DNA from 2 places in the Bradyrhizobium nivariense genome. Region 2 is predicted to be linked to the other one. Evidence: predicted binding sites of a transcription regulator. Region 2 holds the regulator's gene; the other holds the start of a gene.
The links. The regulator PhoB, encoded in region 2, activates phosphate uptake and scavenging genes when phosphate is short. The targets are predictions, from matches to a motif close to TGTCATNNANCTGTCAT.
Positions count from the first base shown of each region.

Region 1: a site for PhoB is predicted at 2,167-2,183, ahead of QCM77_RS02420 (UDP-2,3-diacylglucosamine diphosphatase). Genes of this name have one in related genera too.

Region 1 covers NZ_JARWCR020000002.1:106,791-112,675, reverse strand. The annotation lists gene QCM77_RS02440 (phosphoenolpyruvate carboxykinase (ATP)) at 1-305, opposite strand, end outside; gene QCM77_RS02435 (PqqD family protein) at 295-717, opposite strand; gene QCM77_RS02430 (Lrp/AsnC ligand binding domain-containing protein) at 825-1,070, opposite strand; gene thiD (bifunctional hydroxymethylpyrimidine kinase/phosphomethylpyrimidine kinase) at 1,201-2,001, shown strand; gene QCM77_RS02420 (UDP-2,3-diacylglucosamine diphosphatase) at 2,207-3,019, shown strand; gene QCM77_RS02415 (glycosyltransferase family 4 protein) at 3,019-4,107, shown strand; gene QCM77_RS02410 (threonine/serine dehydratase family protein) at 4,169-5,152, shown strand; gene QCM77_RS02405 (caspase family protein) at 5,418-5,885, opposite strand, start outside.
Region 2 covers NZ_JARWCR020000084.1:17,066-22,950, forward strand. The annotation lists gene pstA (phosphate ABC transporter permease PstA) at 1-809, shown strand, start outside; gene pstB (phosphate ABC transporter ATP-binding protein PstB) at 806-1,627, shown strand; gene phoU (phosphate signaling complex protein PhoU) at 1,639-2,355, shown strand; gene phoB (phosphate regulon transcriptional regulator PhoB) at 2,378-3,085, shown strand; gene QCM77_RS39845 (GcrA family cell cycle regulator) at 3,246-3,758, opposite strand; gene QCM77_RS39850 (aspartate aminotransferase family protein) at 4,214-5,416, shown strand; gene argF (ornithine carbamoyltransferase) at 5,416-5,885, shown strand, end outside.

The sequences.
Region 1 (5,885 bases), on a different contig from region 2:
GGGATGACGGCCGGCTGCCACACCGAATAAATGCCGTCCTCGATCAGCAGGCGCGGGCGCTCGGAGGCCTCCGGCACCAGGGCCGCGAGATCATGGTGGCCCGCCGTGATGAAGCGCAGGTCAAGATCGACGCGATCAGGCGTGCTCCGGATGTAGGCCGGCAGGAACGTGCCGGCCAGATCCTGCGAGGCAAAGCCGAGACGCAGCGAGAACGGGCCGCAGCGGGCATGCGCCTCGATCGGTTCCGACACAGTTCTGGCGAAGACCGCCGCGATCTCCTGCCAGATGAGACCGCTAGCTTTCATGAGACTCGCGCAGCGGCCAGCCTTCATCGCCGGCATCGTGCACGGGGTCCATCAGCAAGAGCTCCCGCAGATTGTCGAAGCGCTGGAATTCGGGGGCGGCGAATGCGCCCGACAGCACCGGCGTCCATGTCTCGACGTCCGCATCGGCCGCGCCTTCAGCGATGAAACCCTCTGCCAGCATGCTGTCGACGAAGGCTTGCACCTGCGGCGTGATGGAGGCGGCATCGCCGCCGGTCGCGGCAGCTAAAGCGCTCGCGATCCCCTCAACCGTTCGGTTGGCCTTGAGGCCGAGCCAGACTTGCGCAGCGCTGCCGTCGAGGTTGTAGTAGACGCCATTCTGATAGTTGGCCAACACCACTTCACTATCGAATTGCTGGCTGATCAGCAGCGGCACCGTGGTGGTGAGGGCCATGACTTGCTCGGTACTCGCTTCAATTCCCAAGAACTTCAATTCAAGGCCCGGACGCTAGCACAGGCGCCCGGCCGCGCGATCGTGCGGCTTGCGTCAATTCAAGGCAGCTAGGTCGCCCCAAACGCCTTGAAGGTGATGATGGTGAGGGTGTCCTGGATGCCCGGCAGCACCTGCACCTTCTCGTTGATGAAGTGGCCGATGTCGGTGTCGTTGTCGACGTAGAACTTCACCAGCAAATCGTAATGTCCGGCCGTGGAGTAGATCTCGGAGGCGATCTCGGCTTCGGCAAGCGCATTGGCGACCGTATAGGACTGGCCGAGCTTGCATTTGATCTGGACGAAAAAAGGAACCATAGCAGTCACTCCGAAGGCATATCTGACCGGCTAATAGGCCAAAACCGGCCGGATTTGGCAAGCGAACTTGCGGGGCACCGGGGTGCGCGCTAGGACGGGCCATGGTCCCCAGGAAGCGGAAAATCGCCCTATGACGACCCCCGTGGCGCTCACCATCGCAGGCTCCGATTCGAGCGGCGGCGCCGGCATCCAGGCCGACCTGAAGACCTTTGCCGCGCTCGGTGTCTTCGGTGCTTCCGCCATCACGGCGCTGACGGCGCAGAACACGCGCGGCGTCACCGGCATTCACGCCGTGCCGGCCGAGTTCGTCACCGCGCAGATCGACGCCGTGTTCTCCGATCTCAATGTCGGCGCGGTCAAGATCGGGATGGTGGCACAAGCTGCCAGCATCGATGCGATCGCAGCCGCGCTGTCGCGCTGGGCACCTGGGCACATCGTGCTCGATCCCGTGATGGTGGCGACGTCGGGCGATCGCCTGCTCGCGTCCGAAGCCATCGACGCCCTGCGTACGAGGCTGATGCCGCTGGCCTCGGTGATCACGCCCAATCTGCCGGAGGCCGCGGCTCTTCTCGACGAGCCAGTCGCGGCAAGCGAGGCCGACATCGCGAGCCAGGGGCGCCGCCTGCTCGCGCTCGGCTGCCGTGCGGTCCTGATCAAGGGCGGGCACGGCGAGGGCGCCGAGAGCGTTGACTATCTCGTCGATTCCGAAAACACGATTGCGCTCGCCGCACCCCGCGTCGCCACCAAAAACACCCATGGCACCGGCTGCTCGCTGTCGTCGGCGGTTGCTGCGGGTCTCGCCAAGGGCGAGACGCTTCAGGAGGCGGTGCGCAACGCCAAGGCCTGGATCAGTGCGGCGATCGCGGCCGCCGACCGCTTCAGCGTTGGTCACGGCCACGGGCCGATCCATCATCTCCACCGATTTTACTGACGCCGGCCGCGACCGCGCGGCTGTTAACCCATCCAGCCATGCAGTTCCGGGTTCTTGCGGAGGTCGCTGCGGCTTCATGTCGCCTGATTGTCGCATGCGACTGATATTCGCGGGGAGGGCGAGGCGAGGTTTGATTCGTATCTGAGGGTGCCTCAAAGGTTCAATTGTCATCCCCCTGTCACGGGATATTGTTACAGGCTGTCGCATGGGAAGTTACGATGTGAGTGACGAGAGCCCTGAAAGGCGCTTTCGCACCTTATTCATCTCCGACGTTCATCTCGGGGCCCGCGGTTCTCAAGCCGACCTTCTGCTCGACTTCCTGCGTTTCCATGATGCCGACACGATCTATCTCGTCGGCGACATCGTCGACGGCTGGGCGCTGAAATCGAGCTGGCACTGGCCGCAATCGCACAACGATCTGGTCCAGAAGCTTTTGCGCAAGGCGCGCAAGGGCGCCAAGGTCATCTACATCCCCGGCAATCACGACGAGTTCCTGCGCAACTATTACGGCACGCATTTTGGCGGCATCGACGTCGTCGAGAACACCGTCCACACCGGCGTGGACGGCAAGCGCTATCTCGTCATCCACGGCGACATCTTCGACCTCGTGGTGCAGAACGCACGCTGGCTCGCCCATCTCGGCGACAAGGCCTACGATTTCGCGATCCAGATGAATCGCTTCGTCAACTTCTTCCGGCGCATGTTCAAAGTGCCCTATTGGTCGCTGTCGCAATGGGCCAAGCAGAAGGTCAAGAACGCCGTCAACTATATCGGCGCGTTCGAGCAGGCGCTCGCCGCCGAGGCGCGGCGCCACGACGCCGACGGCGTGATCTGCGGCCATATCCACTACGCTGTGATCCGCGACGAGGGCGGCATCCGCTACATGAATTGCGGCGACTGGGTCGAGAGCTGCACGGCACTGGTCGAGCACGACGACGGCCGTTTCGAGATCATCACCTGGGCGGACCAGGCGCAGAAGCCGGCACAAGTCCCGCAGGTCGCGGCAAGGGCAGCCTGATGCGCATCCTGGTCGCGACTGACGCCTGGCACCCGCAAGTCAACGGTGTGGTTCGGACGCTGACCAAGCTTGCTGACGCCGCCAAGGGGCTTAGTGTCCAGGGTCTTGGCGTCCAGGGTCTTGGCGTCGAAGTTCTTCGCGTCGAATTCACGTTCCTGACGCCGCAATCGTTCCGCACTTTTGCGATGCCGAGCTATCGGGACGTCCGGCTGGCCATGCCGCGCCCGGCACGGATCGCGAAGCTGATCGAAGAGGCGCACCCGGACAGCATCCACATCGCGACGGAGGGTCCGATCGGCCTGATGGTGCGCCGCTATTGCCGCCAGCGCAAGCTGCCGTTCACGACCAGCTTCCACACCCGCTTTCCGGAATATGTCCGCGCCCGGGTGCCGGTGCCGGGCTCCCTGATCTGGCGGGCGCTGCGCCGATTCCACAGCCCCAGCCGCGCCGTGATGGCGGCAACACCTGCGCTCGCCCGCGAGCTGACCGACCGCGGCTTCGACAATGTGGTGCTGTGGCCGCGCGGCGTCGACACCCATTTGTTCCATCCCCGCGCGATCGATCTCTGTCTGCCGGCACCGGTGTTCCTCTCGGTCGGCCGGGTTGCGGTGGAGAAGAATCTCGAGGCGTTCCTCGACCTCGACCTGCCCGGCACCAAGGTGATCGTCGGCGACGGTCCGGCGCGTGTCGCGCTGGAGGAGGCCTATCCGGACGCGATCTTCCTCGGCGAAAAGCACGGCGAGGAGCTGGCGGACATCTACGCTGCCGCCGACGTGTTCGTGTTTCCGAGCAAGACCGACACGTTTGGCCTGGTCCTGCTCGAAGCGCTCGCGAGCGGCCTGCCGGTCGCGGCGTTCCCGGTGAAGGGGCCCCGCGACGTCATTGGCGATGCGCCGGTCGGCGCGCTCGATCACGATCTGCGCAGCGCTTGCTTCGCCGCGCTGGACATCTCCCGGCAGGATTGCGTCGCGTTCGCCGCCAATTACACCTGGGAGGCCTCGGCCCGGGCTTTTATCGACAGCATTTGGGCGGTCGGCGCGGTGCTGCCGGGCCGGAATGGGGCGGAGCCGGCGCGATTCGTCGCCTGAGAGCCTAATCCTCGCGCGGAGATGTCTTGCCCGCGCCTCATCCGCCGCGATAACATCTGATATGACCGAACAGCTCCTCCCGATCGGCCCTGCCGATATCGATGCCGCAGCCCGCGTGATCGCGCCCTTCGCCGTCCGCACCCCGCTGCTGTCCTTTCCCGTGCTCAACGAGCGCGTCGGTGCAAAGGTGTTCCTGAAGCCGGAGATGCTCCAGCGCACCGGCTCGTTCAAGTTCCGCGGTGCCTTCAACAAGGTCGCCTCGATCCCGCAGGACAAGCGCGCCGGCGGCGTGGTCGCGTTCTCCTCCGGCAACCATGCCCAGGGCGTGGCGGCGGCGGCAAAAATCCTCGACATGCAGGCGACCATCGTGATGCCCGCGGATGCGCCGCTCTCGAAGCGCGAGCGCACCAAATCCTATGGCGCCGAGGTCGTGCTGTACGACCGCGACCGCGACGACCGCGAAGCGATCTCGCGCGGCATCGCCGAGAAGCGCGGTGCGACGCTGGTCAGGCCCTATGACGATCCCTTCGTGATTGCCGGCCAAGGCACCGCAGGCCGTGAGATTGCGGAAGACATGGCAGCGCTCGGCCTTACGCCCGACATCGTGGTGGCCCCGGCCTCCGGCGGCGGCCTGATCGCGGGCGTTGCGACCGCGGTGAAGGCGCGCTATCCGCTGGCGCAAATCGTCGTGGCCGAGCCCGAGGCGTTCGACGACCACGGCCTTTCGCTGACCGCAGGTCATCGCGAGCCGCACGGGCCGGCAGGCCGCACCATCTGCGATGCGCTGATGGCCCTGATCCCCGGCGAGATGACGTTTGCGATCAACAGCAAGCTGCTCGCGCGCGGCGTCACCGCGTCGGACAAGGAAGTCGGCGCGGCCGTCGCGTTCGCCTATCGCGAGTTGAAGCTCGTGGTGGAGCCGGGCGGAGCGGTGGGCCTGGCCGCGCTGCTGGCGGGACGCCTCGACGTCGCCGGCAAGAACGTCGTCATCGTGCTCTCCGGCGGCAATGTCGATGCCGATTTGTTCGCCGAGCTGGTGGCCTGATTTTCCGGCCTGATCTTCTGACATGAAGAAGGGGCAGAGCGTCACCGCTCTGCCCCTTTGTGTATTTGTCGTTTGGTGAATTCGAAGTTGCCGCTTGCTCGGTGCAGCCTCTCCCGCTTGCGGGGGAGGTCGGCGCGAAGCGCCGGGTGGGGGCTCTCTCCAAATGGGATACTCTCGGTAAGTCGCTAACTGTCCCGTTGCGGAGAAACCCTCACCCCCGCCCTCTCCCGCGAGCGGGAGAGGGAGCACACCTTCTGCGTGGCGATCATTGCATGAAGCCGCGGTGATTGTTGCCGCCGTTACTACCCTGGCTCTGGTTCATCGACTGGCGGAAGTTGTTGCTGCCGATCCGGCTGGTCGTGTTGAACTGCGGGTGGTTGTCGTTCTGGACCTGCACCTTGTTCACCGGGTTGTTGTTGATCTTCGCGCCGTTGTTGATACGGATCGGGTTGTTCTGCACCTGACCATTGACCGGCTTCGCATCGACGTTGGTGCCGCCCTTGCCGACATTCACCGGCATGCTCACGATCTTGCCAGTTGTGCCGTAGGCAGTGCCGGAATTGCTGCCGCCATTCTGGGTATTGTTGGTCGTGGGCAAAGTCACGATCTTGCCGATGCCGCCATTGGTGGTCGTGGTGTTGGTCGGCGCAGGCAGGGTGACGATCTTGCCCGGGGTCTGCGACGGCGTGCCGTTCTGCTGGCTGGGCTGATTGTTGCCCGCCGGCAGGTTGAC
Region 2 (5,885 bases):
TCGTGGTCCGCGGGCTCTGCATGGCCGCAACCGCCTTCGGCGTCACCTGGCTCGCGCTGATTCTGATCACGCTGCTCTACAACGGACTTGCGGGACTCAATGTCCAGCTGTTCACCGAGAACACGCCGCCACCCGGATCGAACGAGGGCGGTCTGCTCAATGCCATCGTCGGCTCGCTGATCATGACCGTGATCGGCGTCGGCATCGGCGCGCCGCTCGGCATGTTCGCCGGCACCTATCTCGCCGAATACGGCCGCAACGACAAGCTGACCTCGGTGATCCGCTTCATCAACGACATCCTGCTCTCGGCGCCCTCGATCATCATCGGCCTGTTCATCTACGGCGCGGTGGTGGTGCCGATGCGCGGCTTCTCCGCGATCGCCGGCAGCCTCGCGCTCGCCGTGATCGTGATCCCGGTGGTGCTGCGCACGACCGAGGACATGCTGCTCTTGGTGCCGAACGCGCTGCGTGAGGCGGCCTCGGCGCTCGGCCTGCCGCGTTCGCTGGTGATCAAGCGGATTGCTTATCGGTCTGCCCGTTCCGGCCTCATCACCGGCGTGCTGCTCGCGACCGCTCGCGTCGCCGGTGAAACCGCGCCGCTGCTGTTCACCGCGCTGTCGAACCAGTTCTTCAGCCTCGGCCTGAACAAGACGATGGCGAACCTGCCGGTCACCATCAACAACTTCGTGCAGAGCCCCTATGCCTACTGGAAGCAGCTGGCCTGGAGCGGGGCGCTGCTCATCACCCTGACCGTTCTTGCCCTTAATATTGGCGCGCGCATTCTGGGCGCCGAGAGGACCGCAAAATGAGTGATCTTTCCGTATCGATGAGCGCGGCGGGTGGACTGCCCCACGCGCCGATGCTGCCCGAGGCGCCCCCCAAGGTGACCGTCCGCAACCTGAACTTCTATTACGGCGAGCACCATGCGCTGAAGAACATCAACCTGACGCTCGGCGCCAACCGCGTCACGGCGTTCATCGGCCCGTCGGGCTGCGGCAAGTCGACCCTGCTGCGCATCTTCAACCGGATGTACGACCTCTATCCCGGCCAGCGCGCCACCGGTCAGCTCATGCTCGACCAGACCAACATCCTCGACGGCAAGCTGGACCTCAACCTGCTGCGCGCCCGCGTCGGCATGGTGTTCCAGAAGCCGACGCCGTTCCCGATGACGATCTACGAGAACATCGCCTTCGGTATCCGCCTCTACGAGAAGATCTCGAAGTCCGAGATGGACGGCCGGGTCGAGAAGGCGCTGCGCGGCGGCGCGCTGTGGAACGAGGTCAAGGACAAGCTCAACGCCTCCGGCCTGTCGCTCTCCGGCGGCCAGCAGCAGCGCCTCTGCATCGCCCGCACCGTCGCGGTACGGCCCGAGGTCATCCTGTTCGACGAGCCCTGCTCGGCGCTCGACCCGATCTCGACCGCCAAGGTCGAGGAACTGATCCAGGAGCTGTCCGAGGACTACACGATCGCGATCGTCACCCACAACATGCAGCAGGCGGCGCGCGTCTCGGACAAGACCGCCTTCATGTATCTCGGCGAGCTGATCGAGTTCGACGACACCAGCAAGATCTTCACGTCGCCGACCGACCGGCGCACGCAGGATTACATCACCGGACGGTTCGGCTGAGGAGACGGAACATGGGTTCTGAACATACCGCAAAGGCCTTCGATACCGACCTCCAGGAACTCACCCGCCTGGTCGCCGAGATGGGCGGCATCGCCGAACGCATGATCGTCGATTCCGTCGACGCGCTGATCCGTCGCGACATCCCGCTCGGCCAGCGCGTCGTCACCATCGATGCCGAGCTCGACGCGCTGCAGAAGCGCATCGAGGAGCGCGCCGTGCTCACCATCGCCCGCCGTCAGCCGATGGCGATCGATCTGCGCGAGATCGTCGGCGCCATGCGCGTCGCGACCGATCTCGAGCGCATCGGCGACCTCGCCAAGAACATGGGCAAGCGCGTCGCGGCGCTGGAGACGGACTTCCATCCGCTCAAGCTGTTCCGCGGCCTCGAGCACATGACCGACCTCGTGCAGCAGCAGGTCAAGTCGGTGCTGGACGCCTATGCCGCGCATGATTTGCCGGCGGCGATGGCGGTGTGGAAGGGCGACGAGGAAGTCGACGCCATCTGCACCTCGCTGTTCCGCGAGCTCCTCACCTACATGATGGAGGATCCGCGCAACATCTCGTTCTGCATCCACCTGATGTTCTGCGCCAAGAACATCGAGCGGATCGGCGACCACGCCACCAACGTCGCCGAGACCGTGTTCTACATGATCGAGGGCCAGGCGATGACCGACAAGCGGCCGAAGGGCGACATGACGACCTTCGCCACCACGGTACCGAATACTTGAAGACTTAAGGAGCGACGACCCGATGGGCGCACGCATTATGGTGGTTGAGGACGAGGAAGCCCTGACCGAGCTTCTCCGCTACAACCTCGAAGGCGACGGCTATGACGTCGAGACGGTGATGCGCGGCGACGACGCCGACACCCGCCTCAAGGAGCACATCCCCGATCTGATCGTGCTCGACTGGATGCTGCCGGGGCTATCCGGCATCGAATTGTGCCGGCGGCTGCGCACCCGTCCCGAGACCAAGCAGCTCCCGATCATCATGCTCACCGCGCGCGGCGAGGAGAGCGAGCGGGTGCGGGGTCTTGCGACCGGCGCCGACGATTACATCGTCAAGCCGTTCTCGGTCCCGGAATTGCTGGCGCGCGTAAAAGGCCTGCTGCGGCGCGCAAGCCCCGAGCGGCTCGCCACCGTGCTCGCCTTTGGCGACATCGAGCTCGACCGCGACAAGCGCCGCGTGGCACGCTCGGGCCGGCCGATCGATCTCGGCCCGACCGAATATCGCCTGCTTGAGTTCTTCCTGGAGCATCCGGGGCGGGTGTTCTCGCGCGAGCAATTGCTCGACAGCGTCTGGGGCCGCGACATCTATATCGATGAGCGCACCGTCGATGTTCACATCGGCCGCCTGCGCAAGCTGCTCAATCTCGGCCGCGAGCAGGACCCGATCCGCACCGTCCGCGGTGCCGGCTACGCGCTGGACGATCGCTTTGCGAAGGCGGAGCAGGCGTAGGGGATTTGCGGTGTGATGTTGGCAGACGTGATCTAGCCGGCTGCCGCCACAATCTCCGATGTCGTCCCGGCCTAGTGCGCACTTGCGCACTAGGCCGGGACGACATTGAGTATTTTTGAGCCGTCATCGCGTCACGGCTCGATCCTGAAATCGAAACTACTTACCGCGGCCCCGGCTTCACCGGTGCACGCCGCCGATCCGATGCCGGCTGATACGCGACCCGCGAGTGCTGGGCGCAGTAGGGCAGGCCGGAGAGCGCCTTGCCGCCGCAGAAGAAGAAATCCGGGCTCGAGGGATCGCCGACCGGCCAGTGGCAGGTCGCCTCGTTCAATTCCAGCAGCGACAGCCGCTGGCTCATCGGCACCACGTTGTCGTAGGTGACCGGTTCGGCCTCCACCTCGACTTCGAAGGCCTGTGCCAGCGCGGTGTTGCCGCGCGAGATCGGGCGGGTCACCCGCATCATGTGCTGCGCGGGACGCGCCTTGCGCGGCCGCGGCGCTGCCGATGAAGGGCTCTTGGCGCGGCCCGACAGGCCGAGCCTGTGCACTTTGCCGATCACGGCATTGCGGGTCACATTGCCGAGCTCAGCCGCGATCTGGCTGGCCGAAAGTCCGGCCTCCCAGAGCTTTTTTAGCTGCTCGACGCGATCATCGGACCAGGTCAAAACCGTCATTGCACCCTTTCCCTCGCTGCGGGCCAGCCATCCTGGGGCCTCGCAGCGAATGCCTAAGCCTTTAAAAACCCGTGCCGCCAGAATCCCTTAAGGCTCGCCGGGCGCGACTAGAACGCCCGAACGTTTACGCCGGTACATGAGGACTTAGAGATCAGAACCACTGCACGAGATGTCGTATCTGACAATCCAAACGCTACAATATGGCGTGACTCCCGCGCAAGAGTCCGCCGACTCGCTTCCACATGTTCCGTGGTGAAAACCCGCAAAATCGGCACCGCAAGACTACGGATTCAGCGTTTCGCGAGGCTTTCCGGGCGGCATTGACACCCGTTTCACCAGGCCTAAGATACTCATGCGTGCCGCCCTGAAGAGGCGGCACGTTTCGTTTTCCGGGCCGGTCAATGGTGCGTCGCCCAATGCACGCTCACACCGTCCGCAACATTCAAGTGACCGCCATGACCAACAGCGCAGCGCCGCATTTGCTCCCCGTTTTTGCCAGGTCCGACCTCGGTTTCGAGCGTGGCGAAGGCTGCTGGCTGATCGCGACCAATGGCGAGCGCTATCTCGATTTCACCTCGGGCGTCGCGGTCAACGCGCTCGGCCATGCCCATCCTGCGCTGGTCACGGCGTTGCAGGAGCAGGCCACGAAGCTCTGGCACATGTCGAACCTGTTCCAGAGCCCGGACGGCGAGAAGCTCGCGAACCGCCTCTGCAACGAGAGTTTTGCGGACTTCGTGTTCTTCTGCAATTCCGGCGCCGAAGCGCTGGAATGCGTGATCAAGGTGGTGCGCCGTTATCACGCGATGAAGGGCCATCCGGACCGCTATCGCATGATCACCTTCGAAGGCGCCTTCCATGGCCGCACGCTGGCGACGCTGGCTGCGACCGGTTCGGCCAAATATCTCGAAGGTTTCGGCCCTCCCATGGAGGGCTTCGACCAGGTTCCGCATGGCGATCTCGACGCGGTGAAAAAGGCGATTGGTCCGCAGACCGCCGGCATCCTGATCGAGCCGATCCAGGGTGAGGGTGGCGTGCGTTCGGCAACGCCCGCGTTCCTCAAGGCGTTGCGCCAGCTCTGCGATGAGAAGGGCCTGTTGCTCGCCTTCGACGAGGTGCAGACCGGCATGGGCCGCACCGGCGATCTGTTCGCGCACCGCCGCCTCGGCGTCGAACCCGACGTGATGTCGCTGGCCAAGGCGCTCGGCGGCGGCTTCCCGATCGGCGCCTGCCTTGCGACCGCGGAAGCGGCGTCCGGCATGACGCCGGGCTCGCACGGCTCGACCTTCGGCGGCAATCCGCTCGCGATCTCCGCTGCGAACGCCGTGCTCGACGTCATGCTCAAGCCCGGCTTCTTCGACCACGTGCAGAGGATGTCGCTGCTGCTCAAGCAGAAGCTCGCCTCCGTGATCGACCGTCATGGCGATGTCGTCAGCGAAGTGCGCGGCGAGGGTCTCCTGATCGGCATCAAGGCCGTGGTGCCTTCCGGCGATCTCGTTGCCGCGTTGCGCGACGAAAAACTGCTTACCGTCGGCGCCGGCGACAATGTCGTGCGTTTCCTGCCGCCCCTGATCGTCACCGAAGCCGAGATCGAGGACAGCGTCGGGCGGCTCGAGCGCGCCTGCACCGCATTGTCCGGCAACAAGCGGGCGGCAAGCTGATGAGCAAGTCGCCCGATAAAGCGCCGAAGCACTTCCTCGATATCAACGAGCTGCCGCTGTCGGAGCTCAAGAGCATGCTCGCCGCGTCGTCGGCGATGAAGGCGAAGCAGAAGGCGCATCAGCCGGTCAGGCCGCTCGAAGGCAAGACGCTGGCGATGATCTTCGAGCGCCCCTCGACGCGGACGCGGGTGTCGTTCGATGTCGCCATGCGCCAGCTCGGTGGCGAACCGATCATGCTCACCGGTGCCGAGATGCAGCTCGGCCGCGGCGAGACTATCGCCGACACCGCGCGCGTGCTGTCGCGCTATGTCGACGCCATCATGATCCGCATCCTCAATCACGATGCCCTGCTGGAGCTCGCGGCGAACGCCACCGTGCCCGTCATCAACGGCCTGACGCGGCGCTCGCATCCCTGCCAGGTGATGGCCGACCTCATGACCTACGAGGAACATCGCGGCCCGATCGAGGG